Regions from separate parts of the Halomonas sp. 113 genome, predicted to be linked through region 2. Evidence: predicted binding sites of a transcription regulator. Region 2 holds the regulator's gene; each other region holds the start of a gene.

Evidence for each region. Region 2 encodes sigma-54, which starts transcription at its own class of promoters, with help from an activator protein. Its sites were predicted from a motif close to TGGCACNNNNNTTGCTNT; they were not measured.
Region 1: a site for sigma-54 is predicted at 5,612-5,629, ahead of amt (ammonium transporter). Genes of this name have one in related genera too.
Region 3: a site for sigma-54 is predicted at 1,777-1,794, ahead of YERSI8AC_RS20370 (NCS1 family nucleobase:cation symporter-1). Genes of this name have one in related genera too.

What each region holds. Positions count from the first base shown of each region.
Region 1 covers NZ_LR881453.1:2,501,032-2,511,870, reverse strand. The annotation lists gene YERSI8AC_RS11745 (hypothetical protein) at 1-78, opposite strand, end outside; gene ygfZ (CAF17-like 4Fe-4S cluster assembly/insertion protein YgfZ) at 255-1,226, shown strand; gene YERSI8AC_RS11735 (TatD family hydrolase) at 1,234-2,001, opposite strand; gene YERSI8AC_RS11730 (peptide chain release factor 3) at 2,024-3,613, opposite strand; gene YERSI8AC_RS11725 (putative motility protein) at 3,852-4,061, opposite strand; gene YERSI8AC_RS11720 (NAD(P)/FAD-dependent oxidoreductase) at 4,202-5,443, opposite strand; gene amt (ammonium transporter) at 5,757-9,137, shown strand; tRNA gene YERSI8AC_RS11710 (tRNA-His) at 9,261-9,335, opposite strand; tRNA gene YERSI8AC_RS11705 (tRNA-His) at 9,370-9,444, opposite strand; tRNA gene YERSI8AC_RS11700 (tRNA-Arg) at 9,521-9,597, opposite strand; tRNA gene YERSI8AC_RS11695 (tRNA-Pro) at 9,690-9,766, opposite strand; gene YERSI8AC_RS11690 (hypothetical protein) at 9,803-9,961, opposite strand; gene folD (bifunctional methylenetetrahydrofolate dehydrogenase/methenyltetrahydrofolate cyclohydrolase FolD) at 9,976-10,839, shown strand, end outside.
Region 2 covers NZ_LR881453.1:1,981,722-1,992,560, reverse strand. The annotation lists gene YERSI8AC_RS09320 (STAS domain-containing protein) at 1-9, opposite strand, end outside; gene YERSI8AC_RS09315 (MlaC/ttg2D family ABC transporter substrate-binding protein) at 6-647, opposite strand; gene mlaD (outer membrane lipid asymmetry maintenance protein MlaD) at 738-1,202, opposite strand; gene mlaE (lipid asymmetry maintenance ABC transporter permease subunit MlaE) at 1,219-2,019, opposite strand; gene YERSI8AC_RS09300 (ATP-binding cassette domain-containing protein) at 2,087-2,899, opposite strand; gene YERSI8AC_RS09295 (KpsF/GutQ family sugar-phosphate isomerase) at 3,225-4,211, shown strand; gene YERSI8AC_RS09290 (KdsC family phosphatase) at 4,264-4,806, shown strand; gene lptC (LPS export ABC transporter periplasmic protein LptC) at 4,807-5,376, shown strand; gene lptA (lipopolysaccharide transport periplasmic protein LptA) at 5,388-5,906, shown strand; gene lptB (LPS export ABC transporter ATP-binding protein) at 5,918-6,667, shown strand; gene YERSI8AC_RS09270 (RNA polymerase factor sigma-54) at 6,797-8,212, shown strand; gene hpf (ribosome hibernation-promoting factor, HPF/YfiA family) at 8,310-8,618, shown strand; gene YERSI8AC_RS09260 (PTS sugar transporter subunit IIA) at 8,623-9,093, shown strand; gene rapZ (RNase adapter RapZ) at 9,181-10,113, shown strand; gene YERSI8AC_RS09250 (HPr family phosphocarrier protein) at 10,159-10,428, shown strand; gene pmbA (metalloprotease PmbA) at 10,445-10,839, opposite strand, start outside.
Region 3 covers NZ_LR881453.1:4,337,992-4,348,830, forward strand. The annotation lists gene YERSI8AC_RS20365 (LysR family transcriptional regulator) at 1-100, shown strand, start outside; gene YERSI8AC_RS20370 (NCS1 family nucleobase:cation symporter-1) at 115-1,632, opposite strand; gene YERSI8AC_RS20375 (nitrilase-related carbon-nitrogen hydrolase) at 2,250-3,116, shown strand; gene hydA (dihydropyrimidinase) at 3,179-4,618, shown strand; gene YERSI8AC_RS20385 (NAD(P)-dependent oxidoreductase) at 4,653-6,032, shown strand; gene preA (NAD-dependent dihydropyrimidine dehydrogenase subunit PreA) at 6,029-7,363, shown strand; gene YERSI8AC_RS20395 (ABC transporter substrate-binding protein) at 7,541-8,404, shown strand; gene YERSI8AC_RS20400 (methyl-accepting chemotaxis protein) at 8,475-10,178, opposite strand; gene YERSI8AC_RS20405 (efflux RND transporter permease subunit) at 10,475-10,839, opposite strand, start outside.

The sequences.
Region 1 (10,839 bases), 520 kb from region 2:
CATCATGAGCGCCGTGGTGATTTTGTTCACCTGATCGACCGATTTAACACCCTGGAATGTCAACGACTGCTGTGCCATAGCGTTTCCCTACCTGTTGCCCTGTGCAAAACTGATACAAGAGAAAGAGTCTAGCACGCTAATGGTGCCTTGCAATCAGTGACGACTGCCCACACCTAATAGCATTCAAGGCACTTTTACTTTTACGTACTGAATGCATCACTATCGAACGCTTTCCCACTTTTGCAGGAGTTTTTATGGCGACCGTTACCGCTAGCACCCCCGCCCTTGGCAGCGTCCGCCTTAACCACTTAGCCGCGCTGGATGTGAAGGGGGCGGATGCAGAAAAGTTCCTACAGGGCCAGACCAGCGCCCAAGTCAGCTTGGCCGACGGGCACTTTGCGCCGCTCACCTGTTTCTGCACGCCTAAGGGCCGCATGCTGGCCAACGCCCAGCTAATGCGCTTGGGCGAAGAGCATTATCGGCTACTGCTCAGTAATACCCTATTGGATAGCCTAGAGAGTCATCTTAAAAAATTCGCCGCTTTTTACCGTGCTGAACTAACCAGCCAACGCGACCTAGTATTCATTGGTGCCAGCGATGAGGCCCAATCGCTTGCGAATCAGCTGGGCCTGACGCTAGCTGATCAAGTAGGCCCCCATACTAGCAACGATCAGGCCTGCGCAATCCGCTACCCTGGTGAGACACCGCGCTGGCTATTGTGTTTCGCAAACGACAGCAAGGTCGATTTAGCGTCGGCTCAGGATGACCAAGCGGGCCGTAACGCTTGGCAGCTTGAGGATATTCGTAGCGGTTTGGCGTGGCTAACCGATACCCAACAGGATCACTTCCTGCCCCAAATGCTGAACTGGGAAGCGCTGGGCGGCATTAGCTTTAAAAAAGGCTGTTACACCGGCCAGGAAGTCGTCGCCCGAGCACACTTCCGGGGTCAGGTGAAAAAGCGCTTGATGCGTATTAGCTTAGAAGCCGACTCACTGCCCGCAGCAGGTGCTAGCGTGGTTAATAGTGACGATAAAGCGGTAGGTGAAGTGGTGGTCAGTGCGTTTAATCATCAAGGCGGCGTCGAATTACTGGCAGTCATGAGCACCAAAGTCGCCGAAGAAACTATGCAACTTTATTTAGATGGGGTGCCAGCGACACTTCTCACGTTACCCTATACGATTGAACGCGTTGACCCTGAACAGCTGGCAGTTAGCCTTAACGGCTAGGCTTATTCTAGGTTGAAGGCAAGCCAAACAGCGTCGCGGCGGTATTACTGCTCTGAGCTGCGACCTGCTCCTCTGTTTGCCCGCGCAGTGCGGCAACAACGCTGCATACCTCAGCCACTCGACATGGCTCATTACGCATGCCCTGGTAGCCGCTAAGCGGCATATCGGGGCTGTCGGTTTCCAGCACAAAGGCATCGTCAGGCAGTCCCTCAACGGTTCGCCGTAACCGCCTGGCGCGTTCATAGGTGACTGCGCCGCCCAACCCCAGCTTGAAGCCCAGATCGAGAAACTTGGTTGCTTGCTCAATGGAGCCTGAGAAGGCGTGAATCAGCCCTGCCTCTGGAAGCGCAAGCTGGCGTAGGCGCTTGGCGACCTTATCGTTGGCGTGGACACAGTGCACCACTACCGGCAGAGAATGCTGTTTCGCTAGCTTCAGCTGGACATCAAAGTAGTGCCACTGCGCTTCAAGCGTGTCGGTAAAGCGACCATCAATACCGCACTCGCCCACTGCTACTATCTCAGGGTGCTCAGCGAGCAAATGATCAAGCGCGTTGATATCCGACGCTTGATGCTCATCGACAAAGTAAGGGTGCAAGCCCAAGCATACCGACGTATCCGGCCGCTCGCCGAGCGCCAGCACCTGCTGCCAGCGCGAACGGGTCGTCCCCGGTACCACAAAGTGCACGACACCCACTGCCTTAGCGGACTCGAACACCTCAGCCCGATCATCATCGAACTGAGTAAAATCGAGATGGCAATGAGCATCTATCAGCATGGGAACGCCTGACATATAGGGATTAGTGCTCGCGGGTAGGCTGGAAGCGAATATCCGGCCAACGCTCCTGAGTCATCTGCAGGTTCACCCGGGTAGGCGCAATGTAGGTGAGATAACCACCGCCATCGATCGCCAGGTTGGCGCTGGCCTTGCGCTTGAACTCTTCCAGCTTTTTGGCATCTTCACAGTAGACCCAGCGAGCTGTCTGGACATTGACACCTTCATAGAGGCAGTCGACCTTGTACTCCTCCTTGAGACGGTGGGCGACCACATCGAACTGCAGGGTACCTACGGCGCCGAGAATCAGATCGTTGTTGTCCATCGGCATAAAGACCTGGGTAGCCCCCTCTTCGGAAAGCTGCTGCAAGCCTTTTTGTAGCGCCTTCATCTTAAGTGGATCTTTAAGCCGTACGCGCTTAAATAGCTCGGGGGCAAAGTGGGGTATGCCGGTAAAGCGCATATCTTCGCCCACGGTAAAGGTATCGCCGATCTGAATCGTGCCGTGATTATGCAGGCCAATAATATCGCCGGGCCAAGCCTCTTCTACCTGGGAGCGGTCGGAGGCCATAAAGGTCAAGGCGTCGGCAATCTTAACGTCCTTGCCGATACGCACATGGCGCATCTTCATGTTCTTTTCGTACTTACCCGAGCAGACGCGCAAAAAAGCGATGCGGTCGCGGTGATTGGGATCCATATTGGCCTGGATTTTAAACACGAAGCCGGTGAAGCGCTCATCATCAGATGTGACTACCCGCGTATCGGTTTCGTGGGCCTGGGGCGGCGGCGCGTACTCGACAAAACCGTCAAGCATTTCACGCACACCAAAGTTACCCATGGCGGTACCGAAATAGACCGGTGAAAGCTCCCCCCTCCGGTAAGCATCCAGATCAAACTCATGGGAGGCACCGCGCACCAGCTCGACTTCCATGCGCAGCTCTTCGGCCTGCTCTTCTCCAAGCACAGCATCCACTTCGGGATTATCCAAACCCTCAATGCGCTTATCCTCGGGAATGCGGCTACCCTGCCCCTGGGTATAAAGATGAATCACGTCGTTATAAAGGTGATAAACGCCCTTAAAGTGGCGACCCATGCCAATCGGCCAGGTCATCGGCGCACACTGGATATTCAGTACCGTTTCAACTTCATCCATCACCTCAATGGGATCACGGATATCGCGATCCATTTTGTTGATGAAAGTGAGGATCGGCGTGGTGCGCAGACGACACACTTCCATCAATTTAATGGTGCGATCCTCAACACCTTTGGCGCCGTCGATCACCATCAAGGCAGAGTCAACCGCCGTAAGCGTACGGTAGGTATCTTCAGAGAAGTCTTCGTGACCCGGTGTATCCAGCAGATTGACGATGCGGCCGCCGTAGGGGAACTGCATCACCGAGGTCGTTACCGAGATCCCCCGCTCCTGCTCCATCTTCATCCAGTCTGACGTTGCATGGCGATCGTTACGCTTGCTCTTCACCGAGCCGGCTAACTGGATGGCATTCCCAAATAGCAGCATTTTTTCGGTAATGGTGGTTTTACCGGCGTCGGGGTGCGAAATAATAGCGAATGTCCTGCGAAGCTCGGCTTCACGGGCTAATTGAGTCTCTTTCATTGTGCCTCTTCAAATATAGGGTCTCATTCGCAGCACTCACTCAGCAGCTTTCGCTAACTGGCCACCGCGCGTTGAGCCATGTCCATTGCGACAATTGTAACGCTTGGAGGCGGCTGTTGTCGCGGGTGGCGTCAAATGTGACGCTCTTGAAAAAGGCCAAAAAAAACGCTGAACAAGTCAGCGTTTTAATCTTACAAAGTGGCACAAGGCCGATGTTAACCACCACCAAAGCCGGGGGCTAGGCGAAGGTATTTACCTGCGTACCTAGGGTGCCCTCTTTAGCTAGATCTGGCTGCGCGCCAGTATCGGCAGAGGCCATTATTTCAGTTACTTGATCAGCTTGCGTATCCAAAGCTTCTTTGAAAACCTGCATTTGAGCCTGTTCGGCGGTTTGCGCCTGATTCATATACAGCGATGCACTGACTGAACTGCTGATGCCTACATCCATATATCCACCTCATGGTGTGCAAATGTACTTATAAACTAGCAAAGCATTAGATCACGCGCAAAGATACCGTCTCTATTACTGGTGCTAGCGTCTATTACTATCGGCCTAACTCGCCTGATCATTAATAAATAAAGCGCTAGTTAGAACCTATCAGCACGAAATGGTGCCATATCGATGGCCGTGGGCTGCCCCTCCATCATATCCGCCATTAGATGACCGGTGGCGGGCCCCAGAGTGAACCCCTGATGGCCATGGCCAAAGGCAAGCCACAACCCTGGATGCCTTGGCGCAGGCCCAATCACTGGCTTCATATCGGGCAAACAGGGGCGCGCGCCTTTCCAAGGGGCGTCATCGCGTCGCTCGCCCAAGGGGAACACGCTGCGTGCCACTTTCTCGGCGGCGCCCAGTTGATTGACATCAGCAGGCGCATCCAAGCGATCAAGCTCAGCGCCGGTAGTCAAGCGAACCCCTGCGTTCATCGGCGCCAGCAGGTAGCCCACCTCGGCATCCATAACCCAGAAATTTAGCTTGGCTGGCGCTTGAGGCGCGTAATGCATGTGGTAGCCACGTTTTACAAAGGTAGGAAAGTGGTAGCCCAATTCTTTTAGCCAGCTTCCCGCCCAGGGCCCTAGCGCCACGACGACGTCATCTACTTCTAACGCTTCAGCAGCGGTATTGACCTGCCAGCGATCACCCATTTGCTGAACCGACTTGATATCCGACTGCAAAATACGCCCGCCATCATTACTAAACGCTTGGGCGTAAGCCGCGACCAACCCACCTGGATCAGCAACCGTCCAGGGATCAAGCCAGTGAATTGCGCCGATAATGGTGTCACTCAAAGAGGGCTCTTTCTGCGCAAGAGCCGCCTTATCCAGTTGCTCAAACTGCACGCCATAAAGGCGCCGTGCTTCTTCGGCCTCGGTTATCCGCGCAGCAAGTTTTTCAGGCGTGCGATATAGCTCAAGCCATCCCTGCCTGCGCACCAAGTGCTCAGCGCCTGCGGCTTCAATCATCGGGCCGTGGGTTTTTAGCGAAAGCTGAATCAGTGAGGCGTATTCCGGCACGATTTTCTGGTAAGTCTTCGGCGCTGAGTTCATCCAGTAGCGCAATAGCGGGGAGGCGGCGTTGACCATACCCGCGGGGCGGTAACGAATATCTACCCGACGGTTAGGTAAAACGCTGAGGAGCGTTTTAACGTCGCGGGGAAAAGGGTAAGGCCTTACCGCTTCCCGCTGAATGATACCCGCATTGCCAAACGAGGTTTCGCGGCCAGGCTGAAGGCGATCTACCAGGGTCACCTCATGCCCACGCTGGCGCAGATGCCAGGCAATGCTGACACCGACCATGCCTGCTCCCAAAACTACCGTTTGACGCGCCATCTTGATGCACTCCCTTTTCAGCGTTTATGAACCACAATTGAAGATCTATAACTAATTGAAAAATATCACCAATCAATGCGCATTAACACAGTAGAAAACGCTATTTTATTTCTAAAAATCAGTAATTAATGCTGCCATTAGCGTTAAAAAGGATGACTTCACTATTAGCGGCATAACAATTGCTTAGTTTCTATTAGGAAACCTGAATAGCAGTCAGTTAGCACCGGTGCAACGGTTCCCCCTCCTTCCGCTTAAAACAAACAAAGCACCAAAAAGAAGCGCACTTGCACCAAAAGATACTAAGGAAAACACCATGCCTACCACGCTAAATTTGGACAGCTCGTTGCTCGATATGCTCTGGGTGCTCTGGGCCGCTGCTCTGGTATTTGTGATGCAAGCTGGCTTTCTCTGCCTGGAAGCGGGCACTACGCGCACCAAGAATGCTATCAACGTCGCTATGAAAAACGTAGCGGACTTTGCCATTGCCGTCAGTATTTTTTGGTTAGTCGGTTTTGGTCTCATGTTTGGCGACTCTCACCACGGCTTAATCGGCACAACGCTGTTTGGTTGGCAATTAGAAGCCTCCAGCCACTGGGTGATTACCGTTTTTATTTTCCAAGCAATGTTCTGCGCCACCGCCGCTACCATTGTGTCGGGCGCAGTGGCAGAACGTATGCCCTTTTTAGCCTATACCTGGACGGCCCTCTGGATAGCCTTGGTTATCTATCCGGTTTTTGGGCATTGGGCATGGAGCGGGCTTTTGGATGGCGCGGAAGGCTGGTTAGGGGCGCTAGGGTTTGTCGACTTTGCGGGCTCCACGGTCGTACATAGCGTAGGCGGTTGGGTCGCCCTGGCAGCGGTACTGTGTATTGGGCCACGCAGCGGACGCTTCAGCCACGGTAAACCACCTACTGCCTTCCCTTCAGGCAACTTACCCCTCGCCATGTTAGGCGCACTGTTTATGATCTTAGGCTGGTTTGGCTTTAACGGCGGTAGCACCCTGGCCGTTACCGAGCAAATACCCAGCATAATAGCCAATACTGTTTTGGGCGCCGTCGGCGGCATCCTTTCGGGCATGCTGATGGGGCTACGCACTCGGCGCTACGCCGACGTTATGTATGCGATTAATGGCGCCATTGCGGGCTTGGTCGCCGTCACCGCCAGCGCTCATGTGATCTCCTTATCGGCGGCATTTGGGCTGGGTGCGGTTAGTGGCGTACTGATGGTACTGACCAGCGAATGGCTGATAAGCAAACATATTGATGATGCAGTCAGCGCCATACCCTCGCACCTCGTCGCGGGCGTATGGGGTACGCTAGCACTGCCCTGGGTCGCTGACTTAACACTGATGGATAGTGGCTTGTCGCGATCCGCTCAGTTTGGCGTTCAGTTGATCGGTGTTGTGGTGTGCGGCGTTTGGAGCTTTGGCAGCGCCTGGCTACTGTTCCGCATTACCCGGCGCTTCCTGCCCATACGCGTCTCACCTGAAGCAGAAAAGATGGGCCTCAATCTCGCCGAGCATGGCGCCAAAAATGAGTTGAACCAACTGCTTGAGCATATGCGCCAGCATGAACAGCAGGGTGATATGCGCCAGCGAATTGACGCCGACCCGTTTACCGAAGTGGGCGAAATAGCGGCGAGCTATAATCGCGTAACCGCTGCCCTTGAAAGCGCCGTTGGACATACCCGCGTGATGCTTCGCAATCTCCGCGATGGCGTGATTACCTGGCAGGCAGACGGCACCCTGACCAGCCTTAACCCTGGAGCGGAGCAACTCTTCGAGGTCGACGCCAAACAGATTATTGGCCAACCTGTCTCGCAGCTATTGCCAACCCGCTCCCTCAGCCCCGGAGCACGCCATGAAATTAAACGCCGCTGCGCAGATATGCAGGTGCGCCACCTGGAAATACAAGTCAGCGAAGGAGCCAGCGGTTCCGCGTCAGAGCGCTCAGGGATGGTGCGCGATATTACCGAGCGCAAACAGCTGCAGGAGCAGTTAAACCGCGAACGCGACCTTGCCCGTACTACCCTGGCATCGATCGGTGATGGCGTTATTACCTGCGACGCTAGTGGCAACGTAACGTTTATCAATGCGGAAGCTAAGCGCTTGACCGGATGGACACTCGAAGAGGCCATGGATAAACCCATTTACGTGGTGTATCAACTACTCGATGAAGCCAGTGGCCAACCGCTAAACAACCCGGCCCGGCAAGTGCTCACTCAACTAACTCCGGTGCACTCCACCGAGCACTGCCTACTGGTCAGTCGTGATCACTCGCATACCCCCATCCAACACAGCGCTTCACCAATACGTTCGCGCAGCGGCATTACCTTAGGTGCAGTGGTCGTTTTTCAGGATGTTAGCCTCACTCGCCAGTTGACCGAACAGCTGAGCTATCAGGTCAGCCATGACAACCTGACCGACCTGCTCAACCGCCGCGCCTTCGAATCAGCACTGACTGCGCTACTTAATCGCGACGATGGCCACCATGTGCTGTGTTACCTGGATCTCGATCAGTTCAAAATCGTCAATGACACCTGCGGCCATCTCGCTGGAGATGAGCTGCTGCGCCAATTGGCGTTAAAATTTAAAGACCATGTGCGCAGCAGCGATATCGCCGCCCGCCTGGGTGGCGATGAATTCGCTTTGTTGCTACCCGATTGCGGTATAGAGCGAGCATTGACGATTGCGGAAGCGTTACGCTGCGATATTGAGCAGTATCGTTTTTCTTGGCAGGGCCATACCTTTGGTATCGGCGTAAGCATTGGTTTGGTTGAACTCAACGCCGCTCAGCCCATGCAGTTGAGCCAGGCTCTCCACGCCTCTGACGCTGCGTGCTACGCCGCGAAAGAGGCAGGCCGCAATCGCATCCACTGCTATCAGCCTGACGATCATGCATTACTGGAGAAACACGGCGAACTGCAGTGGGTACAACGCTTGCAAAATGGCTTGGATAACGACACCTTCCGTCTTTTCGCCCAACCCATTGCAGCCATTTGCGCCACTGGCCCTGGCTACCGGGAAATTCTGCTGCGACTTGAAGAGCATGGAGAGATCATCGCGCCAGGTAGCTTTCTACCCGCTGCCGAGCGTTATCACTTTATGGAGCGCATTGACCGCTGGGTGATTCGTAACACCCTAGCCTGGCTAGGGGATCAAAACCGCCATGCGACGCTGCCACCTCACAGCTTATGGGGGATCAATCTTTCAGGTGCGTCGCTTTCCGATGCGGATTTTTGTCACGACCTTATTACTCAGGTCGCCATGGCAGGCCTGCCCCACGGCACGCTCTGCTTTGAAATTACCGAAAGCACCGCCATTGCCCAACTCTCAAGCGTGAGTGAAATAATTGTCACCCTTAAAGAGTACGGCTGTCGCTTTGCACTGGATGACTTTGGTACCGGCCTCTCCTCTTTTAGTTATTTGAAGCAGTTGCCCGTCGATTATTTGAAAATTGACGGTAATTTTATCCGCAATGTGCATCAGGATCCGATTGATCGGGCGATGGTTGAGGCGATTCATGCCGTCGGCAAGGCGTTAGGAATTGAAACCATTGCTGAATTTGTGGAAACCCAGGCAACGCTGGATATTTTGCACCACATGGGAATCAACTACGCGCAGGGGTATTTGCTGGGCAGGCCTGAGCCGCTCACCCATATGGCGGGTAACCGCATTAAGGTGATGCCGCGCTAGCTACAATAAAGGAGGAGTCTAAAAGCCAGAAACACAAAAACCCCAGTTAAGGGCATACTCTCTAAAAGAAGGGGTAAACTAAAAGGAAATTAAAAATAGCAGAAGCGATATATGCTGGGGTAATGGGGTGGATGATGGGACTTGAACCCACGACCACCGGAGTCACAATCCGGGGCTCTACCACTGAGCTACACCCACCACAACCTAAAACTGGAAACGCAAATATTGTCACTGGGGTGGATGATGGGATTTGAACCCACGACCACCGGAGTCACAATCCGGGGCTCTACCCCTGAGCTACACCCACCAAAGACAATCTTACGTAGAACAAATAGCATGCGCTTGAAGATATGATTCTGACAGGTTGTTACCACTGAATTAGGTGGCACGCCCAGCAGGAATCGAACCCGCAACCTACGGCTTAGAAGGCCGTTGCTCTATCCGGTTGAGCTATGGGCGCACATATAGTATTCATATAATACGAATACCGATGAGCACTAGACCACAACTGCAGCTTGGAAAAGCAAACTACTACCTTTCATGCTAAGTGATTGGTCGGGATGGAGGGATTCGAACCCCCGACATCCTGCTCCCAAAGCAGGCGCGCTACCAGACTGCGCTACATCCCGATTTTTATCACCTTAGACGCTACCGTGCTGCCCGTCTCAAGCGAGGCATATATTACTATTTTTAATTTTAAAGTCAACCATTAAAGTGATTGTTCGTGAAGGCGCTTTGCCTGGATGCTCCAGCGTGCGAAAATTACCGCCTTTAAAGCGCTGTGGCTTGAGCGCTTTAATGCCTAGGCTATTTTTAACATTCACAGGGACTCCATTACATGACCGCCCAACTAATCGATGGCAAAGCCATCGCTGCTACTGTCCGCCAACAGGTTGCCGAAAAGATCGCTGCACGCCGTCAAACCGGCGGACGGGCACCGGGACTAGCCGTGGTTGTGGTCGGGGACGATCCCGCCTCTCATGTGTATGTCAGCAATAAGCACCGCGCCTGCGAACAAGCTGGCATTCTCTCCTTTCAGCATGCCCTACCCGCTACAACCTCACAGCATGAACTGGAAGCCCTGGTTGATCAGCTCAACAGCGACCCGACCGTTGATGGCATCTTGGTTCAACTGCCACTGCCCAAGCATCTCGATGCCGAGCCCATTTTAGAGCGTATTCTGCCTGGCAAAGACGTCGATGGGTTTCACCCCTACAACATTGGCCGCTTAGCGCAGCGTATGCCCGCCCTACGCCCCTGCACGCCGAAAGGAATCATGACCCTACTGGCACAGAGCGATATTGCGCTACGCGGCTTAGATGCCACCGTTGTGGGCGCCTCTAACATTGTAGGCCGCCCTATGGCGCTGGAGCTGATGCTGGCAGGCTGTACCACCACCGTATGTCACCGTTTTACCCGCAACCTTGAAGATCACGTAAGCCGAGCCGACATCCTGGTCGTGGCCGTCGGCAAGCCGGGTATCGTGAAAGGCGAATGGATTAAGCCGGGCGCTATCGTGATCGACGTAGGCATCAATCGTCAGGAGGATGGCACGTTAAAAGGCGATCTTGATTTTGCCACCGCCGCCGAACGCGCCAGCTTTATCACCCCCGTACCTGGCGGCGTGGGGCCGATGACCGTAGCTACTCTGCTGGAAAATACCCTTGAAGCCGCCGAGAAGCACGATTTAGCTCCCCTAGAG
Region 2 (10,839 bases):
CACTGTCACGCATCGCCTCCCTGCTCAAGCTCTTCAACGCCCACTTCAGGTGACCATCCGTCAATAACCGCGTCATAATCACGATTGTTATCGCGCATGGCTTGGTCAAACTGATTGCGGAACGTCAGACCCAGATTAATACCGTTAACGATCACGTTAACCACCCGCCATTCGCCGTCGGAGAGTCTTAGGCTATAGCTTACGGGGTACACCTTGCCGTTATTGGCCACCACTTCCATGGCAACGCTGGCCTGGTCGTCATAGCGCTGAGCCTGCTGGGCATTCAGCACCCGCAGCTCATCATAATCAAACGTCACCAGCCCGCGGGTATAGGTATCAATCAGCGTTTGGCGAAACACATCGACAAAACGACGGCGCTGTTCCGGGGAAGCGTTGCGGAAGTAGTTTCCCATCACGCTGGCCCCGATATAGCGGAAATCCGCCACTTGTTCGAGGTTGCTATCCACTAACGCCTCAAGCTCGCTAAGATTATTGGCGTAATAATCCTTGCGACCTTCGAGTTCCGACATCAGTGACTCAACGTTATCGCGAATCATCGCTTCTGGCGTCTGGGACTGCGCCTGTGACTGCAGTGGCACCATTAACGCTGCCATCATCATTACCACCAATAACCAACGACCCATCATCAAGTTCACTCCATTCATAACCATCATCTCCCCACCCGGTATTGCACTGGGCCCGTTATTACACTGGATTAGTGCCTGCCGTTTGAAACACTAGTTAGTTGCCATATTGGACACAAACTGCTGGATAAGTTCTTCCAGCACCAGCGCCGACTGGGTGTCGCGAATCGTATCGCCATCCTCCAGCATTTCAGGGTCGCCACCCACGCTAAGGCCAATGTACTGCTCACCTAATAAGCCTGCGGTCAGGATCGAGGCAATCGAGTCTTTGGAAAGCTGACCCTCAAGCTCGCTATCCAGGCTAAGAACGACCCGCGCATCGAACCACTGCGTATCCAGCTCAATGGCTTCTACCCGCCCCACTGTCACACCCGCCATGGTGACCCTGGCACGGGGTTTTAAACTACCAATATTGGCGAAGTTGGCCTCTAACTGAAACGACTGCGTGGGCGCTGAGAGCGTCAGTCCACTCACACGTAGGCCGAGGAACACCAGCCCCAGAATGCCCGCCACCATAAACAGGCCCACACCGAACTCCATGGTTTTACTGCGTTTCATGAAACTGCTCCAGCCATTAAAGGCCGCCAAACATAATGGCGGTCAACACAAAATCAAGCCCCAATACTGCAAGCGACGAATACACCACCGTGCGCGTAGTAGCGCGGGAAATGCCTTCAGAAGTGGGCACCAAATCATAACCTTGAAATACCGCGATCCAGGTCACCACCAAAGCAAATACGGCGCTTTTGATCATGCCGTTACCGATATCACTGATAAAGGCTACATTGGCCTGCATGTTGCTCCAGTAAGAGCCCTCGAAGACGCCTAGCCACTCCACGCCCACCAAGTAGCCGCCCCAGATGCCCACGACACTAAACCCAACCGTTAAAATAGGCAGTGACACAAAGCCTGCCCATAGGCGTGGCGCCACCACGCGGCGCAGTGGGTCAACACCGATCATCTCCATGCTGGTGAGCTGCTCTGTCGCTTTCATTAAACCGATCTCGGCGGTGAGCGCAGATCCCGCCCGGCCAGCAAACAGTAGTGCTGCCACCACTGGGGCTAACTCCCTCAATAGCGACAGTGCCACCATTTGTCCCAGCGCCTGCTCAGCCCCGAAATCGACCAAAATGGTATAGCCCTGCAGTGCCAGCACCATGCCGATAAACAGCCCCGACACCAATACAATGGCTAACGAAAGCACGCCAACAAAGTGCATCTGGTGCAACCATAATCGCCAGCCTTCCCGGGAAGGCACGCCGACCACCGACTGGAATAGAAACACGCCCGCGCGACCCAATGCTTCCATTAAGTCGCACCCTCGGCGCCCCAGCCGTGTAACACGCGCGGCGCTATTAGAGAACTTTGACTGCATTAACTCTGCCCTTTATTTACCCTGCATTGGTGCATTTAAGCGCCTTGTGTCACCCACCCCAGCAGTTCTATTTAACCGGAGCCTCGCCCAGAATATCGCGATAAAACGCCTCAGCGGGGTAGTGAAATGGTACCGGGCCATCAGGTTCGCCATGAATAAACTGGCTAACCCGGGGATCTTGATTTGTGTCCAAGGTTTGCGGCGTGCCATGGGCTACCACCTGGCCATCGGCGATCAGATAGAGATAGTCCGCAATGCTCAAGGTCTCCTTGATATCATGGGAGACCACCACCGAGGTTAGCTGCAGCGCTTGATTAAGGCGCTTGATTAGCTGCACCAACACGCCCATAGAGATGGGATCCTGACCAACAAACGGCTCATCATACAGAATCAGTTCTGGATCCAGCGCCACCGCACGAGCCAATGCGACCCGGCGCGCCATCCCTCCGGACAGCTCCGCAGGCGTTAAGTGTCGCGCTCCGCGCAGGCCGACCGCCTGTAGCTTGAGCAACACCAGGTCACGCACCATGGTATCGGGCAAATCCGTATGCACCCGCAGCGGAAAGGCAACGTTTTCAAACACATCCAAATCAGAAAACAGCGCACCACTCTGAAACAGCATTCCCATCCGCTTGCGTAGCGTGAATAGTGCCTTCCGGGACAGTTTATGAACATCACGCCCATCAATGAGTATTCGACCACTCTCCGGGGTTAGCTGGCCGCCGATCAGCTTCAGTAGCGTGGTTTTACCGGTACCACTTGGTCCCATGATCGCGGTTACTTTACCCCGCGGTATGGTCATATTCACGCCACGGAAAATTTCGTGATCACCACGCGAAAAGTAAAGCTCTTCAATTTCTATAAAGGGTGCATCTGTCATGGATCAGTTGACTCTTAACGAGGCGCGACTAAAGCTGTATAGCATACCCTACTTGCGGCTATCGCAATTAGAAAACAGCGTTTCTAAAACATTATCGAACATTGTACTATAACGCTACAAGGCATTACTGCACGAATGGGCTTTCCTATTGTTCAGGGTTATCAAAGTTGCAAAGGCTTGCTTACCCTCGCCTAAACCTGCTCTCGACACTGGTGATGCGGGTATGCCCCCAGGGAGTCGCCTCAATTACTGCCTATTAGAGGTGTCGAGATGTTATTCTTACCGGTTACTACTTGTATATTTTCATTTGTTAAGAGAAAACGCTATGCGCCAGCCTATCGCCCCCTCCAGCCTACTACGTGAAAGCGCACTGCGTACGCTACAAATCGAGCAGGCAGCGATTGGAGGCCTTCAGGCTAAGCTAGACGAAAGCTTTGATCGCGCCTGTGAGCTAATTCTCGCCTGCCAAGGTCGTGTCGTGGTGACCGGTATGGGCAAGTCGGGGCATATTGCTGGCAAGCTAGCGGCGACACTTGCCAGTACCGGCACGCCGGCTTTTTTCGTTCACCCCGGCGAAGCCAGCCATGGCGATCTAGGCATGATTACCCGCGCAGATGTAGTGTTGGCGCTCTCTAACTCGGGCGAAACTGCCGAAGTCACTGCTCTGCTACCACTGCTTAAACGCCTGGGCACACCGCTGGTCAGCATGACGGGGCGGCCCCACTCCACGCTTGCCAAGCACGCTGATGCGCACCTAAACAGTGGCGTCGAGCGTGAGGCTTGCCCGCTCGATCTAGCCCCCACCAGTTCCACCACCGCTGCCCTCGCCCTGGGTGATGCACTGGCGGTTGCGTTACTGGAAGCACGCGGCTTTACCGCTGAAGATTTTGCCCTCTCCCACCCCGGCGGCAGTTTGGGCAAGCGCTTACTGCTACGCGTTAGAGACCTCATGCACGACGGCGCACGCCTGCCCCAAGTCGCATTGGGCAGCCCGCTGCGCGACGCATTACTCGAAATTACCCGGCAAGGGCTTGGCTTTACCTGCGTAGTGGATAGCGAAGGACGATTAGCGGGGGTCTACACCGATGGCGATCTACGCCGCACGCTGGATCAATTCCATAATCTGCGCGACGTGCGCGTTGATGATGTCATGACCCGGCCGGGCAAGCGCATAGGCCCCGATATCCTGGCGGCCGAAGCGGTACGTATCATGGAAGAAAGCCGTATTACCGCGCTAGCGGTGGTTGATGAACAACAGCGCCCAATTGGGGCTCTACATATGCACGACCTGCTCGCCAGCGGCGTTATTTAACCCAGCGGCGCCAACACGACCTGCTTTACGAACTGATTGATATGGAGGTTCTATGACCCTACCTGCCTCGCTACTCGACCGACTCCGCCGTGTACGCCTGCTAGCACTGGATGTTGACGGCGTCCTTACCGATGGGCGCCTCTACTTTCAGGCCGATGGTATCGAAATCAAAGCATTCCACACCCAGGATGGCCACGGGCTAAAGCTTCTCAAACGCGTGGGCGTACATGTCGCGTTGATTACCGGGCGCGACTCCCCCATGGTTAGCCAACGCGCGGCGGCACTCGGCATTGACCATGTTCACCAAGGCTGTGAAGACAAGCTGGCCACACTGCGCGGGCTCTGCCAGCGCCTCGATATTGAACTAGAGCAGGTGGCTTATTGTGGCGACGACCTACCCGACCTAGCGGCTATCAAACGTTGCGGCGTCGGCATTACCGTGCCAAACGCGCCGGACTATATGCATACCCACGCCGACTGGACTACCGAACGCCTGGGTGGCCACGGTGCCGTACGTGAGATCTGCGATACGCTGCTTGAATCTCAAGGACACTGGGGCGCGGTGCTCGACACCTATCTGCACGGCCGCACGTAAATGTTTAAACGCTTTAAAGTACGCCTCTGGTTAGCCGGGCTAGTCATCGCGCTGGGGATTCTGCTGGTATGGCTTGACCCCCGCGGGCCTCAAGACACCAGCATCGATCCCGAAGCACAGGCTCAGGAACCTGGCCACGTGCTGGAAAATGCCGAGATTACCCTATTCGGGGATAACGGCAGTGTCATGCAGTCGCTAAAAACACCGCGCCTTATCCATACCCCGCAGCGCAGCGAAACCTGGACGGAAGAGCCCGAGGCAGTACTGTATGACAGCGAAAACCGTCAGTGGCTGGCCAGCGCCGCTGTAGGCACGCTCAACACCGCTACCCAAGCCCTGCTGCTGTCAGGTTCGGCTCGGCTGTTTGCACCAGATGAAGGCTGGCAGCTAGATACCGAGCTACTGCACTATGATGGCCTCGAGCAGCATGCATGGAGTGACACACCGGTATTGATGCAGCAACCGCCACAGCAAATGAGCGCTTCACATATGGACGTTTGGCTTAACACCAGCCAGGTTCGCTTAACGGATAATGTGCGCGGCACGCACCCCCCGGCCACACAACGCTAATAGGAACCGCCATGAAAGCCATGATTTCCCCAGCCCTGCTCTACACTGCACTGTTCGGTTTAGCGATACCTTTATCAGTGTTAGCCCAAACCAACTCATCTTCCCAACAAGCCCCAGTGGAAGTGGAAGCCGACCGTTTAGATCTTGATCAGCGGGCAGGCACAGCTGTTTATACTGGGGATGTGGACATTCGCCAAGGCGAAATGCAGCTGCGCGGCGAGCGGGTAGAGATCGAACGCAACGACGCGGGCGAACTCTCGACAGCCACCGCTACCGGTGAGCGCGCCTACTTGCGCCATCAAGGCGAAGGGCAAGAAGGCCCCACGGAAGGCTGGGCGCGGCGGATTATTTATCACGTCGCCGAGCGTCGCGTAGAGCTGATCGACCAAGCCGAACTGACCCAGCAAGAGGACACCTTTAGTGGCGGTCGCCTTGAGTATTTTATTGACCGAGAAGTGATTCAAGCGCGCTCTGACGTTGATGGCAGCGAGCCCCAGCGCATACGCATGACCCTTCAGCCTGAACAATAGGGAGCCTAGCTGTGGCCACTGCTGACACTGCGCCGATCAAAACCCTTTATGCCCACCACCTGGCTAAAAGCTACAAACGCCGCCGAGTGGTCAAAGACATCAATCTAGAGATATCCCAAGGCAGTGTCGTTGGCCTTTTGGGCCCCAACGGCGCGGGCAAAACCACCTCATTTTATATGATTGTTGGGCTGGTCAAATCCGACGCTGGCAAGGTGGGTATCGACGATGTGGATTTAACGCGCGCCCCCATGCACGAGCGCGCAGCTGCGGGGATTGGCTATCTACCTCAAGAGGCGTCTATTTTCCGCAAACTCTCGGTTGCCGAGAATATTATGGCGATACTCGAGACCCGCAAAGAGCTTAACCGCAGCGATCGCGAACAGCGCCTGGAAGCGCTACTCGAAGACTTCCATATCACCCATATTCGCGACAACCTGGGCATGAGCCTTTCGGGCGGCGAGCGCAGGCGTGTAGAAATAGCCCGCTCGCTAGCCACAGAGCCCGCTTTTATACTGCTCGATGAGCCTTTTGCGGGCGTTGACCCCATCTCGGTAGGTGAGATTAAAACCATCATTCGTGCACTGAAACAGCGCCATATCGGCGTGCTGATCACCGATCACAACGTGCGTGAAACACTAGACATTTGCGATATCGCCTATATCGTCGGCGATGGGCAAATCATCGCCAGTGGCTCGCCCGCCTCGATTCTCACCAACCAAAAAGTAAGGGATGTGTATTTGGGCGCCGATTTTCGCCTGTAATGTTTTTGCCTTAATCGCCCCTAAATAGCGCTTTAAAACAACTTTACGACCAATGGCATGCTTATTGCACTTGCGCCAAGCACTCACTCGCACTAGGGTGGAGCATTCTGATTAACGAGTGGTTCTCAGATGGTCATGAAAGCTTCTCTCCAACTGCGTATCGGCACACAGCTGACCATGACGCCCCAGTTGCAGCAGGCCATTGCGCTGCTGCAACTCTCTACGCTGGATCTTCGTCAAGAAATTCAGCAGGCCCTCGATGCCAATCCCATGCTGGAGCAGGAAGATGAATTTAGTGAACAGGCTGTCAGCGAGCCTAAGGAAGAAGAGTGGTCAGAGAGCATCCCTACTGAGCTCTCGGTAGATAGCGACTGGTCAGATACCTATCAAGATATGGGAAGCCAGGGGGGCAGCAGCAGCGAAGGCCCCGACTTTGAGCGCCAGGCAGCCGGGCAGAGCCTTCATGGCCACCTGCTGTGGCAACTCGCCATGACCGATTTTAGCGCTCGCGAGCAGCTTGTCGCGGAAAGTTTAATCGACGCGCTAGACGCCAACGGCTACCTGACCCAGCCGCTCAACGACATCCGTGAAGGGCTTCGTGCCCAGGGCATTGACGGGCTAAGCCAACGCGAAGTGGAAACCATTCTACTCAAGCTCCAGCAGTTTGAGCCGACCGGCATATTTGCCCGTGACTTGCGTGAATGCTTGATGCTGCAGCTCGCCGCTCTCCCCGATAATACGCCACTGCTGGTTCCCGCCCGCCGCTTGGTGCGGCAGTTTCTCGAAGCGCTTGGCAAAGACGATATGCGTCTGCTGAAACGCCGTCTAGGGCTCGACGACGAACAGCTGTCCGATGTCATCCTGCTTATTCGCAGCCTAGACCCACGCCCAGGCAGCGCCTACGGCGACACCGATGACAGCTATGTCACCCCCGATCTAGTCGTCCGCCACGATAATGAAGGCTGGCATTTAGAGCTCAACCCCGAGGCCCTGCCACGGCTGCGCATTCAGCCCGACTACGCCAGCTTGATTAAGCGTGCGGATAAAAGCGATGACAACCAGTTTCTCAAAGAGCACTTGCAGGAAGCGCGCTGGTTGATCAAGAGCCTCTCTAGCCGAAACGATACGCTGCTGCGTGTTGGTCGCGAAATCATTACCCGCCAGATTGGCTTTTTAGAGCACGGCGAAGAAGCCATGAAACCACTGATACTGGCCGACATTGCCGAAGCCGTGGAGATGCACGAGTCGACTATTTCACGGGTAACGACGCAAAAATATATCCATACACCCCGTGGTGTGTTTGAACTCAAATACTTTTTCTCAAGCCAGGTGAGCGGTCAAGATGGCGACAGCCACTCCAGCACCGCCATCCGTGCACGACTCAAGAAACTGATTCAAGAGGAGCCGCCCGGCAAGCCGCTTTCAGACAGCCGCTTAGTGACGCTATTAGGCGAAGGAGGGATTCAAGTGGCGCGTCGTACGGTGGCGAAATACCGTGAAGCCATGGGCATTCCCTCTTCCAGTGAACGGCGTCGTTTGCGCTAACTTCGTTAACGTTTCAGGGAAACTCTCGACAAGGGCTTTGCAACGCGGCAAAAAGGGTTACAATCGAAGTACAGTCCGATGGATAAGGAGCACGTCAATGCAAGTAAATATCACTGGTCATCACGTAGAACTGACTGACGCCTTGCGTGACTATGTCAACGAGAAGCTTGAGCGTGTAGAGCGCCATTACGACAATATAACTACGGTGCAAGTCACCTTATCAGTGGAGAAAGAGCGCCAGCAGGCCGCCTGTACGCTGCACGCCGCAGGTGCTGACTTACATGCGGAAGCCCTAGACAGTGATATGTACGCCGCTATCGACGCACTAGCGGACAAAATCGACCGTCAACTCGTTAAACACAAGGAAAAAGCACAAGCTCGCGCCCAAGGCGCCGGTGTGCGTTAATTCAATGACGTTGGAAACCATACTCCCCCCGGAACGCGTTCTGTTCGACGTCCCCGGGGGCAGCAAAAAAAGGGTGCTGGAGTTTTACAGCACCTTTATCGCCCAAAATATCCCCAGCCTGGACAGCCAAGAAGTGTTTAGCCGTTTAATCGGCCGCGAGCGCTTAGGTAGTACGGGTATTGGTAACGGCGTGGCTATTCCTCATGCGCGTAGCCCCCACTGCAACGCCCCTATCGCTGGATTTTTGAAACTGGCTGAAGCGATCGATTTTGACGCTATCGACGGCGACCCGGTAGATCTGGTGTTTGTCCTGTTGGTACCCGAAGAGGCAGATGACACGCATCTCTCACTACTGGGTCAGGTAGCGACCATCATGAATGATGCGGACACGCGCCAGCAACTGCGTAAAGCAGCCAGCCAGCGCGAACTGCTTGAGCTGATTACCGCCAAAATTCGCGAGCAATCAGCGGCCTAAGGGTCTGAAACCCTGTTCAGGGCAGATCACAGCAGGTTATCCGCTCACCACCCTCAACGCAGCTTGATCAAAGCAAAGAGAGACTCTATGCAACTGGTGATCATTAGCGGCCGCTCCGGGTCAGGTAAATCTATCGCCTTGCAAGCGCTGGAAGATCTTGGCTACTACGCGATTGATAACCTCCCAGCTATGTTGCTGGGGTCGTTGGTGGATGAACTGCGTGACCAGGGCGACCGAGCACATTTAGCGGTGAGTATTGATGCCCGCAATTTGCCGGGAGCTCTGGAGCGCCTGCCCTCTTTATTAGACGAGTTGCGCCAGCGTAAAATCGTCTTTCAAGTTATTTACCTGACCACCGATGCGCGCATACTGCTTGAGCGTTACTCAGCAACGCGTCGCCGTCATCCGCTGACCCGCGATAGCGAAATGACGCTGGAAGAGGCGATCAATAAAGAAGAGACGACGCTAGAGGATATTCGCGATCTGGCCGATCTATTGATCGATACATCACGATTATCGGTGCACGATTTACGCCGTCGCATTACCGACCAAGTAGCCCATCAGCGGCGCGACAAGCTGACGCTAACGCTGGAATCGTTTGGGTATAAACGCGGCGTACCGTTAGACGCCGACCTGGTCTTCGATGTGCGCTGCCTGCCAAATCCGTACTGGGATCCAACGCTGCGCCAGTTCACTGGCCGCGACGCGGAAATCGTGGCTTTTTTGAACAGCTATCCGATTGTTGATGCCATGAGCGACGACATCTTGGCCTGGCTAGAGCGTTGGCTACCCGCTTACCAGAATAGCCAACGTAGCTACATGACTATCGCGATTGGCTGTACTGGTGGCCAGCACCGCTCGGTCTATATGGCCGAGAAGTTAGCGGAAAAATTGACTCCTAGCATGGGCGAAGTTCAACTTCGCCACCGCGAACTGGGTCTGCACTACACCATAAGCGAACAGTTGGCCGCTCCCCTCGTCAGCGCTTCCACACCTAACGAGCGGCCAGAGACCTCTTAAGCGCGTCTATCCATTAATGACACCACTCGGCGAAAAGGAACCAGGGTGCCAGAACGCATACTTACACTTACCAATCAACGCGGGCTACACGCTCGCGCGGCGACAAAACTGGTCAAATGCGGCCAACAGTTCACGGCAAAAATACGCGTTTACAAACAGCAACAGGCCGCCGACGCCGCCAATATCATGTCACTGCTGATGCTTGCCGCACCTTGTGGCACCGAGCTTAGAATCACCGCCGAAGGCGATGACGCCGAACAGGCGCTTGAAGCGATTCAAGCGCTGTTCGACGCCCGCTTTGAGGAGGATCAGTAAGCCGCCGCTTGGCTTGTTAGTCCCCCGCCACGGTCATGGCATCAATCAACCAGCTACCCGTGTGAACACTGCCACGGGTATCAGTGTCATCGCCAATACCTACTAAGCCAGCAAACATCCGCTCCAGGTTTCCGGCAATGGTGAACTCTTCGACCGGGTACTGCACCTTTCCATTTTCGACCCAAAAACCTGCTGCACCGCGGGAATAGTCACCGGTCACACCGTTGACACCTTGGCCCATCAACTCAGTCACCCAAATACCCCGCCCCATCTCTTGCAACAAGCTTTCGCGTGATTGCAGTGGCGTTGCTAAACGCACGTTACGTGCCCCACCGGCATTGCCCGTGGTTTGCATATCGAGACGACGAGCGCTGTAAGAAGAGAGCATATAGCTGGCAATGCGTCCCTGAT
Region 3 (10,839 bases), 2.4 Mb from region 2:
CACGCAGCACTACCGCATCCCCTTTGTGCTGATCACCCGCCACGACCGCCGCCCCAACCGAGTGGTCGATGCGTTTCTACGCTTAATCAAAAGCAGCTAAACCCGGCAGTATGTTTAACGCTGCTCGGTTGCCTCATTGGCCATTATCGGCGCTGGCCCCGCCTGGGGCGATGACACCAACACTTGGCTTGCCACATAGTAAACAATTGCCCCCAGCGCCGAGCCGGTAAACCAGCCGTAGTCGTAGAACCAGTTCATGGTGCCAGTTAACAGCGATAGCAACGTAAGCGCCACCGGCACGCCAAAGGCGATAAAACCCGCGATGTTCACCGCAGGATAAGCATGGTTATCCATATACAGGCTGGGCACATCCAAACGCTGCTTTTTGATCAGGAAGTAGTCCACCGCCATGATGCCCGCGATGGGCCCCAGCAGGCTGGAGTAACCCAGCAGCCAGTTGGAGTACATCTGCTCCAGAGAAACCCCTGGCGGAATAACGCCCGCTTTTTGCAGCAGATCGTAGCCCATCAACAACACGCCCACCGCGCCAGTCATCAGCACGCCGCGCGTCTGGTTAATCAATTTGGGCGCAATGTTCTGAAAATCGTTGGTAGGCGACACGATGTTAGAAGCCGTATTGGTAGAGATCGTGGCGATAATGATCAACAGCATCGCCAGTACCACCCAGAAGGGGCTGTCGATATAGCCAATCAAACGTACCGGGTCGGCAACGGTTTCCCCTACCAGCGTTTCGGAAGCAGCGGTTAACACGACACCGAGTGCGGCAAAGAAAAACATCGTTAGCGGCAGCCCAATCACCTGACCAACGATCTGATCTTTTTGGCTTTTGGCAAAGCGACTGAAATCGGGAATATTCAGCGACAGCGTGGCCCAAAAACCCACCATGGCGGTTAAGCCCGCGAAGAAGTAGCCGTATACCGATGCCCCTTCAGGCCGCGACGGCGGCTGTGCCAGTAGTTCGGACATCGACATATTTGGCCACGCCCATATCATCAGCCCAACACCAACGGCTAACAGCAGCGGTGCGGCGAAGGTTTCCAACCATTTAATCGACTCTGCACCACGAATCACCACATAGAGATTCATCGCACCAAAGACAAAAAAGCCGATGACTTCACCAACACCGCCCATCGCAGCCCAAGCGGGAATCAACTCGGAGAGCAACAGATGAATGGCCAAACCGCCAAACATGGTTTGAATACCAAACCAGCCGCAGCCGACCAGGGCGCGCACCAGACAGGGTACGTTGGAACCTAAAATACCGAACGAAGAGCGTAAAACCACCGGAAAAGGAATACCAAACTTCGTACCGGGAAAGGCGTTTAAGGTAAGAGGTATCAGCACGATCACGTTGGCCAACAAAATGGCAAACAACGCCTCCCCCACGCTCAGCCCGAAGTAGGCGGTTAATACCCCGCCTAGGGTGTAGGTGGGCACGCAGATCGACATGCCTACCCAGAGTGCCGCAATATTCCACTTACTCCAGGTGCGCTCGCTGGCCTGGGTAGGCGCAATATCCTCATTAAAGCGCGAACTACTGCGTACATCGTCCCCTACATCTAGCTCTACCAGCCCACCTCGATCCACCATCTGAGAGGTTGTTTCGGTCATTTTTTATCTCCTCAGCATTGCGTTATTGCGCTGCCTAGCTCCCACGGCCAGTGGAGCTTTTCAAAAAGGCGCTTAGAAATCATGGCTTTTAGAAACCATTGTTTTTCAAAACCATCGTTCTTAGAAACCATAGCTTTTAGAAAACAAGCAATAAGCATGCCTACTTGAAAAAGCAGATCAATTAACTCATTGATTAAAAAGCTGCCTTCCTGGACAACATTATTATTGTTAGCTTTTTATCTTTATATTTTCCCCACCTAAAACAAAAACCAACTAAACAAAGCTAGATCAAAAAAAATATTTGCACCAATTTCAAACAGAAAAAAACCAAAAACACTCGCTAGAAATATACCAAACCAATGATTTTAAAAGAATAAAAAAACCATCCAAAACAGTGCAAGACCTCACCAAAAAAGTGAATATCACCAAATGGAACAATAAAAATAAGCAAACTCAATGAGTTAAAGACGATTTAACAAATCTCCTTTAAAGACTTGCTAAAACCACCTACCCAGCGCTACTTTCAACAAAAGCTGTCTATTTCGTCAGCTTTACAAAACTAGTTTCAAGAACACTACAAACATACGCTACACATCAACAATCAGAGGGAGCGTCTCATGCAGAAGATGAAAATCGGGTTGATTCAGATGGGCCTGAAAACCAGCACCGACCTTGAACCAGAAGCTATTCGCGACGCCATGAACGAGGCACATCTGCCAATGATTCAGCAAGCGGCTGACCAGGGCGTGCAGGTGCTTTGCTTCCAGGAAGTGTTTAACCAGCCCTACTTTTGCCCCAGCCAGGACGGCAAGTGGTACGCCGCCGCCGAGCGGGTACCGGAAGGCCCTACCTGCCAGATGATGCAGAAGCTCGCCGCCGAGCACCGCATGGTGATCATCGTGCCGGTGTATGAAGAGACTGAAACCGGTGTTTACTACAACACCGCAGCGGTATTCGACGCTGACGGCAGTTACTTAGGCAAGTACCACAAAACCCATATTCCCCAAGTAGCCGGTTTTTGGGAAAAATTCTTCTTCAAGCCGGGAAAATCCAACTGGCCAGTGTTCGATACTGCCTACGGCAAAATCGGCGTGTATATCTGCTACGACCGTCACTTCCCCGAAGGCTGGCGGGCGCTTGCTCTCAACGGCGCTGAGGTGATTTTCAACCCTTCCGCCACCGTGGCCGGTCTTTCCCAATACCTGTGGGAGTTAGAGCAACCTGCCTCTGCCGCCGCCAATGGCTGCTTTATCGCTGCGATCAATCGAGTTGGAACCGAGGCGCCGTGGAACATCGGCGACTTTTACGGCTCCAGCTATATCGTTAACCCCCGCGGCAAAATCGAAGCTCAGGCCAGCGAAACAGAAGACGAGCTGCTGGTGCACGAGATCGATTTGGACATGGTGCGGGAGGTACGCAACAACTGGCAGTTCTTCCGCGACCGTCGCCCGGAAACCTATACCCGCCTGACCGACGGTGAATGATTCTGCTGGTAAAAAACAGGTTGCTGGTTAAGTTTTCTATTTAAAAACAACAGGAGCGAACGATGAGCTTATTAATCAAGGGCGGCACCGTGGTCACCCACGCCGATACCTACCGCGCAGACGTACTGTGTGTCGACGGTAAAGTCCATGCGATTGGCACCGATCTAGATGTCCCTGAAGGGTGTGAAATTGTCGATGCCAGCGATCAACTGGTGATGCCCGGCGGTATCGATCCCCATACGCACATGCAACTGCCGTTCATGGGCACCGTGGCCAGCGAAGATTTCTATACCGGCACCGCCGCGGCCTTGGCCGGGGGCACCACTTCGATCATCGACTTCGTGATCCCACAGCCAGGTCAGTCGCTCCTTGAGGCCTTCGAAACCTGGCAAGGCTGGGCGGAAAAAGCCGCCACCGATTTTGCCTTCCACGTGGCGATTACCTGGTGGGACGATAGCGTGCGAGAGGAAATGGGCACCCTGGTTCATGAACACGGGGTGAACAGCTTCAAACACTTTATGGCCTACAAGGGCGCGATCATGGCCACTGATGACATTCTGGTGGAAAGCTTCTCGCGCTGTCTGGAGCTAGGCGCGGTGCCTACGGTTCACGCCGAAAACGGTGAGCTGGTCTACCACATGCAGCAAAAACTGCTCGCCCAGGGCATGACCGGGCCGGAAGCCCATCCGCTTTCGCGCCCACCCCAGGTGGAAGGCGAAGCGGCCAGCCGGGCGATTCGCATTGCCAGCACCCTGGGCGCACCGATCTATCTGGTTCACGTGTCCACCAAAGATGCCGTGGATGAAATTGCCTACGCCCGCCAGCAGGGTCATCCGGTTTATGGCGAATGCTTAGCCGGGCACCTGCTCATCGACGATAGCGTCTACCAGGATACCGACTGGGGCCGCGCCGCTGCCCACGTGATGAGCCCGCCCTTCCGGCCCAAGGGCCACCAGGAAGCGCTCTGGCACGGCTTGCAGTCGGGCAATCTGCAAACCACCGCCACCGACCACTGCTGTTTCTGTGCCGATCAGAAAGCCGCGGGCAAGGATGACTTTACTAAAATCCCCAACGGCACCGCTGGCGTGGAAGACCGCCTCGCCGTGTTGTGGGATGAAGGCGTCAACACCGGCAAGCTGTCGCCCCAGGAGTTTGTCGCGCTGACATCGACCAACACCGCCAAGATTTTCAACCTCTACCCGCGCAAAGGGGCGATTCAAGTAGGTTCCGATGCAGATATCGTGGTGTGGGATCCCAACGGCACCCGGACGATTTCTGCCAAAACCCACCACCAGAACGTCGATTTCAACATTTTCGAGGGCAAAACGGTGCGCGGCATTGCCCGTCACACCATTAGCAAGGGCAAATGGGTGTGGCGGGATGGTGAGCTGCGTGCCGAGCGCGGTGCGGGCCGCTATTTGGAGCGCCCCGCCTACCCCGGTGTCTTCGAATTGCTGGCCAAGCGCGCCGAGCTGAATGCGCCGATGGCCGTAAAAAGATAACAGCTGTGCCCATAACAACAGCGGAGGCTTTACTGTGACTAGCCCACTGAACCACCTACCCAGCGCAAAAGAGGTCGGCACCTACGACCCGGATACGCTGGCAAGCAACTTTAGCGATCTACATCCGCCGCTGACCCATCGCCAGGCGATGATCGAAAGTCAGCGTTGTCTCTATTGCTTTGATGCGCCCTGCGTCGAAGCTTGCCCGTCGGATATTGATATTCCCAGCTTTATTCGCCAGATCAGCGAGAACAATATCAACGGCGCGGCGGAAACCATTCTGGAAGCCAACATTTTAGGCGGCAGCTGCGCCCGGGTGTGCCCCACGGAAATTCTTTGCGAGCGCAGCTGCGTGCGCAACCACGACGCCGAATGCCAGCCGGTGCTGATCGGTTTGCTGCAGCGTCATGCCACCGACCACATGCAGTTCGACGGCCACCCCTTCAAACGCGCCACTTCTACCGGCAGTCATGTGGCCGTGGTCGGCGCCGGACCTGCCGGGCTCTCCTGCGCGCACCGACTGGCGATGCTCGGTCATCAGGTGACCATCTTTGAAGCCGAACAAAAGCCTGGCGGGCTGAACGAGCACGGCATCGCCCGCTACAAAATGACCGACGACTTCGCCCGCAAGGAAGTGGAATTCTTGCTTGAGATCGGTGGCATCGAGATCCAGTACGACCAACGGCTGGGCGCAAACCTGGAGCTTGCTACGCTCCATAATCAGTACGATAGCGTGTTTCTCAGCTTGGGCCTGGGCGCTAGCCGTGCCCTGGGTTTAACCGGGGAACAAGCACCCGGTCTGATGCCTGCGGTGGACTACATCAAGGTTCTCCGCCAGACCGACGATCTGGGCAGCCTTGCGGTGGCCAAACGCTGTATCGTGATTGGCGCGGGCAATACCGCTATCGATATGGCCACCCAAATGGCCCGCTTAGGCGCTACGGAGGTAACGCTGGTTTACCGTCGCGGCATTGAAGCCATGTCCGCCACCGACCATGAACAAGAGATTGCCAAAGCCAACGGCGTGCGGATGGTGACCTGGGCCCAGCCCGACGAGATTCTGCTGGATGATCAAGGCCGCGTGACGGGCATGCGCTTTGCCAAGACCCATGATCAAGCGGGCCGCTTAACCCCTACTGGAGAAACCTTTGAGATCGCCGCCGATGCTGTCTTCACCGCCATCGGCCAAGGCTTCGAAGGCGCGAGCCTAAGCGATACCACCGCCGCTGAGCTTGCCCGGGACGGCGAGCGCATTCACGTTAATGAGATGTTCCAAACCTCACTGCCCAATGTGTATGCCGGTGGCGACTGTGTGAAGCCCGGTCAAGACCTTACCGTTCAGGCCGTGCAACACGGCAAACTGGCGGCTCACGCCATTCATCAGGCGCTTGTCGCCAAGCAGGAGGCCGCATGAACACACTCACTTTTACACCACCGGGTAAGAAAGACAGCGGTGACAGCGTGGTCAATGGCGTTGACCTATCGGTTAACTTTGCCGGTATTAAAGCCCCCAATCCATTCTGGCTGGCCTCTGCACCGCCCACCGATAAAGCCTACAACGTGGTACGCGCCTATGAAGCTGGCTGGGGCGGCGTGGTATGGAAAACCCTTGGCGAAGAGCCGCCTGCGGTGAATGTCTCCTCCCGCTACTCAGCCCACTACGGAAAAAACCGCGAGGTGATCGGCTTTAACAATATCGAGCTGATTACCGACCGCTCGCTGGAGATCAACCTTAAAGAAATCACTCAGGTGAAAAAGGACTGGCCCGATCGTGCGCTGATCGTTTCCATTATGGTGCCCTGTAATGAAGAAGCCTGGGCCTACATTCTGCCGCTAGTGGAAGCCACTGGCGCGGACGGCATCGAGCTCAACCTGGGTTGCCCCCACGGAATGCCGGAGCGCGGCATGGGCGCGGCGGTGGGCCAAAACCCCGACCTGATCGAGAAAGTCACCTACTGGTGCAAAAAGCACTACTCCAAACCAGTCATCGTCAAACTCACACCTAATATCACCGATATTCGCGTCGGTGCCCAGGCGGCGCTGCGCGGCGGGGCCGACGCGGTATCGCTGATCAATACCATCAACTCGATTACCAGTATCGACCTGGACAATATGGTCGCCAAGCCCACCGTGGGCCACCAGAGCACTCACGGCGGCTACTGTGGCAGCGCCGTGAAGCCTATCGCGATGAACATGGTGGCAGAAATTGCCCGTGATCCGTCCACTCCAACGCTACCCATTTCCGGCATTGGCGGCATTTCCACCTGGCGGGATGCGGCGGAGTTTATCGCCCTAGGTGCCGGCAGCGTGCAGGTGTGTACGGCAGCGATGCTCAACGGCTTTAGGATTGTGGAGGAGATGAAAGACGGCCTCTCTCGCTGGATGGCGGAAAAAGGCTACGACTCCATCGAGGCGTTCTCCCGTAAGGCGATACCGCAAACCACCGACTGGAAACACCTCGACATCAACTTCAAAACCATCGCCAAGATCGATCAGGATTTGTGCATCGAGTGCGGCCGCTGTTATATCGCCTGCGAGGATACCTCCCACCAGTCGATTGCCAAGCTCACCGAGCAGGACGGCGCGCGACGCTATGAAGTGATCGAAGAGGAGTGTGTGGGCTGTAACCTTTGCCAGATCACTTGCCCAGTAGATAACTGCATCACCATGGTGCCCCAGGAGACCGGCCAACCCTTCCTGGCCTGGGATAACGACCCACGCAATCCTTTCCGGGTCGCCTCTTAACCTCTTTACCCTCTTTTTTTTAAACAGCCGTTAGCGCTACCCACCGCCCTCAGTTTGTGAGGGCGGTCGCGTTTTCTGCAACATACTGTTCCATCACCCAGTAGCGACAAAAGTCAGCATCCTTGAGAACATGAGAAAATATCGCATATAAAATTCTTTCTCACAAAAGGAAACCCAATGAAGTTCGCTACCACTACCACCGCTATACTCTTAGCAACTGCCAGCGCCACCGCGAGCGCCGACCAGCGAATCGCCACCTTCGACTTAGGCAGCCTGGATACGCTGGATGCACTAGGTTTAAACGAGCAGGTAGTGGGTGTACCGAAAGCCAGCCTGCCTGGCTATCTTGAGCAGTATGCAGCCGATGACGTCACCGATATTGGCGGCCTGCGCTCACCGAATATGGATGCCCTTGGCGAAAGCGAGCCTAGCCTGATTCTTTACACTGGCCGCCAGGGTGAGTGGGAAGAGGGGCTTGGCGAAATCGCCCCGCTGCTCAACACCAGCCTACAGGGTGACGACTACCTGGCTACTTTTGACGCCAATGTACGCGAACTAGCGAGTCGTTTAGCAGTGGAAAGCAAAGCCGAAGAGGCGCTTGGTACACTGCATGCCGAGATTGAGACCCAGCGCGAAGCGCTAAGCAACGCTCCTCGCACGCTGGTGGTAACCCACAACGGCGGCAATCTGATGCTGAATCAGCACCCGGTCGTTCACGACGTACTGGGCATTGCAGCATTAGCGATGCCCGAAAGTGTCACTTCTGAAACCCGCGGTACCCGTACCTTTACCCCGCTTTCTCCTGAGGCGATTAGCGAAATTGATCCGCAGGTCGTACTGGTGATTGATCGCAGCGCCGCGATTGGCAATGAACCCGCCGACGCGGATGCCTTAGCGCAAACGCTCTTAGATGCGGGAGCTGAGAAAGCGCGGGTCATTATGCTAACGCCCGCGCTGTGGTACCTCTCCGGCGGCGGCCTGCAGAGTCTGGCGCTACAGGTTGAAGAAGTTGCAGTAGCACTAAACTCGTCAGGTAACTAAGCGCTCACTCCCCCCCTCTTACAGCAATGGCGGAGGGGGGAACGCAGCCTAAGCGGCGAGAAACGCTGGCTTAAAAAGCTTCCCAATCATCTTCAGCGCTAGCCGCGGTTTTGCTACTGGTTTGGCTACGCGTCGCTGGCCGCATCAGCGCTGGTGTCTGTTGAGATGAGTGTTGTGGCGTGTGCTGGGGCGAGGTAAGCGGGGCGTGTTGCGTACGGCTCTCCCCCTCAGTTAAACGAAAAGCCGAGACAACGCTTTCAAGCCGCGCCGCCTGTTCTTCCAACGAGCTGGCCGCTGACGACGCCTGTTGAACCAGGGCCGCGTTCTGCTGGGTTACTTCATCCATTTGGGCAACCGCTTGGTTGACCTGCTCAATGCCCGAACTCTGCTCCTGAGAAGCCGCGGAGATTTCATCCATAATATCGGTCACCCGGCGCACAGAGGAGACCACATCCCGCATCGTCGCACCGGCGCTTTCGACTAATGCTGAGCCCTCTTTCACCTGGGTGGATGACGCCTCAATCAGTGCTTTGATCTCTTTGGCGGCATCGGCACTGCGGCTGGCCAGGTTACGCACTTCACTAGCCACCACGGCAAAACCACGACCCTGTTCGCCTGCCCGCGCTGCTTCCACAGAAGCATTGAGTGCCAAGATATTGGTTTGAAAGGCGATAGAGTCGATAACGGTAATAATATCCGCCACTTTTTGCGAGCTGCTAGAAATACCGTGCATGGTGGTAATTACTTGCTCAACCACTTCACCACCATTGCTTGCAGTGCTTGAGGCATCGTTCGCCAACTGGCTGGCCTGGCGGGCATTATCGGCATTCTGTTTAACGGTAGCGGTTAACTGCTCCATGCTGGCGGCGGTTTCCTGCAGGGAAGACGCCTGCTGCTCGGTACGCGAGGATAGATCCGAGTTACCACTGGCAATCTCACGCGCCCCGATATGAATCGAGCCGCTGCTATCGCGTACCTCAGAAACGGTTTTAACCAAATTACTTTGCATATGCTGCATAGCACTAAACAGCTTGCCGATCTCATTGCTACCACGGTCATCTACTTTACCAGAGAGATCATTTTGGGCAATACGCTCAAAATGCTCCACTGCTTCGTTTAGTGGTTTTACAATAGAGCCCACCATCGCGATGCGAACAAACAGAACGATTAACGCGGCAATCAAAAGTACAGCGATATCAATATAAGTAAGAAACTGCATGCCGCTCTCATAATCGGCAATCATCGACTTGTTTCGTTCAGCCCGATGATCATTGTAAGCACTAACAGCCTCAATTAACTGCTGATTTAAGTCACTCACCATTTCCCTTGCGGTATTAAACTGACTGCTGTTACCCGTATTCAATGCCTCCTCTAAGGGGATAATCCCCCGTTGGATCAAGCTCTCATAGGTGGCAGTCACGGTATCAGAAAGTGCCGACTCAGGCTTGGTGGCTTCAAACTCTGTAAAGTAATCTTGCGCAACTCGCTGAGCATCTTGGGCCCGAGCCAGGTAGTCACGGAATGAACTGGCATCACCTTTCTCAAACGCATCGAAGCTACTAACGTAGAAAAGCTGAGCGTAGGCTATGGATCGTTGACTGCGGCTAAGCGCTAAAGTGCGATCACCTGATAGATCAAGCTCTTTTAACGAAGTACTGCCCTCTTCGCCTGCCTGATAGCCTAGAAAAGCAATGGTTATTATTAATAATGAAAAGATGGCCAAAACAAGGGTTAAACCCAGTTTGACGGATAGATTACTAAGTACACGATTCATATGCGGAATGCCTCCAGGCCAGATCCATTAGCTTTTGGCAATTTATATAATCTAGCTAGAGCACTTCCAGCGGCTTTAGATTAACTTAAATCGACCAATATCTTTTACGAGGTACTGCTATCGGCCTGGGCAGCATAGACTTTAGTCTAGTTTGAAAATTATTTTCACAAATGAAAATAGAAACGATTTGCAAACAGCAGTGAGCGAAGTGGTAGGCGCATTGAATATCGTTGCAGAGGCTATCTTAGCCGTGGATTGGTCAAGGCCACGGCTAAGATGAAAGGAGTCTGCTCGAGTTATTGATCAGGATGTATGCGAATCCGGTAGAGCACGCAGTAAACTACCGGCAGTACGATTAAGGTTAATAGCGTGGCGACACCCAAGCCACCGATCAGCGCGACCGCCATGCTGGCGAAAAAGGCATCGCTAATTAGCGGGATCATGCCCAACATGGTGGTCAGCGCGGCCATGGCGACCGGACGCACGCGGCTGACCGCAGCTCGCACCACAGCGTGGTAGCGGTCTTGATGCAACGGCAGTTGCACGTTGACCTCCTCTACCAACACGATGGCATTTTTGATTACCATGCCGATCAAGCTCAGCGTACCCAGCAGCGCCATAAACGAGAAGGGTAACCCGGTAACCAACAACGCGCCCACTA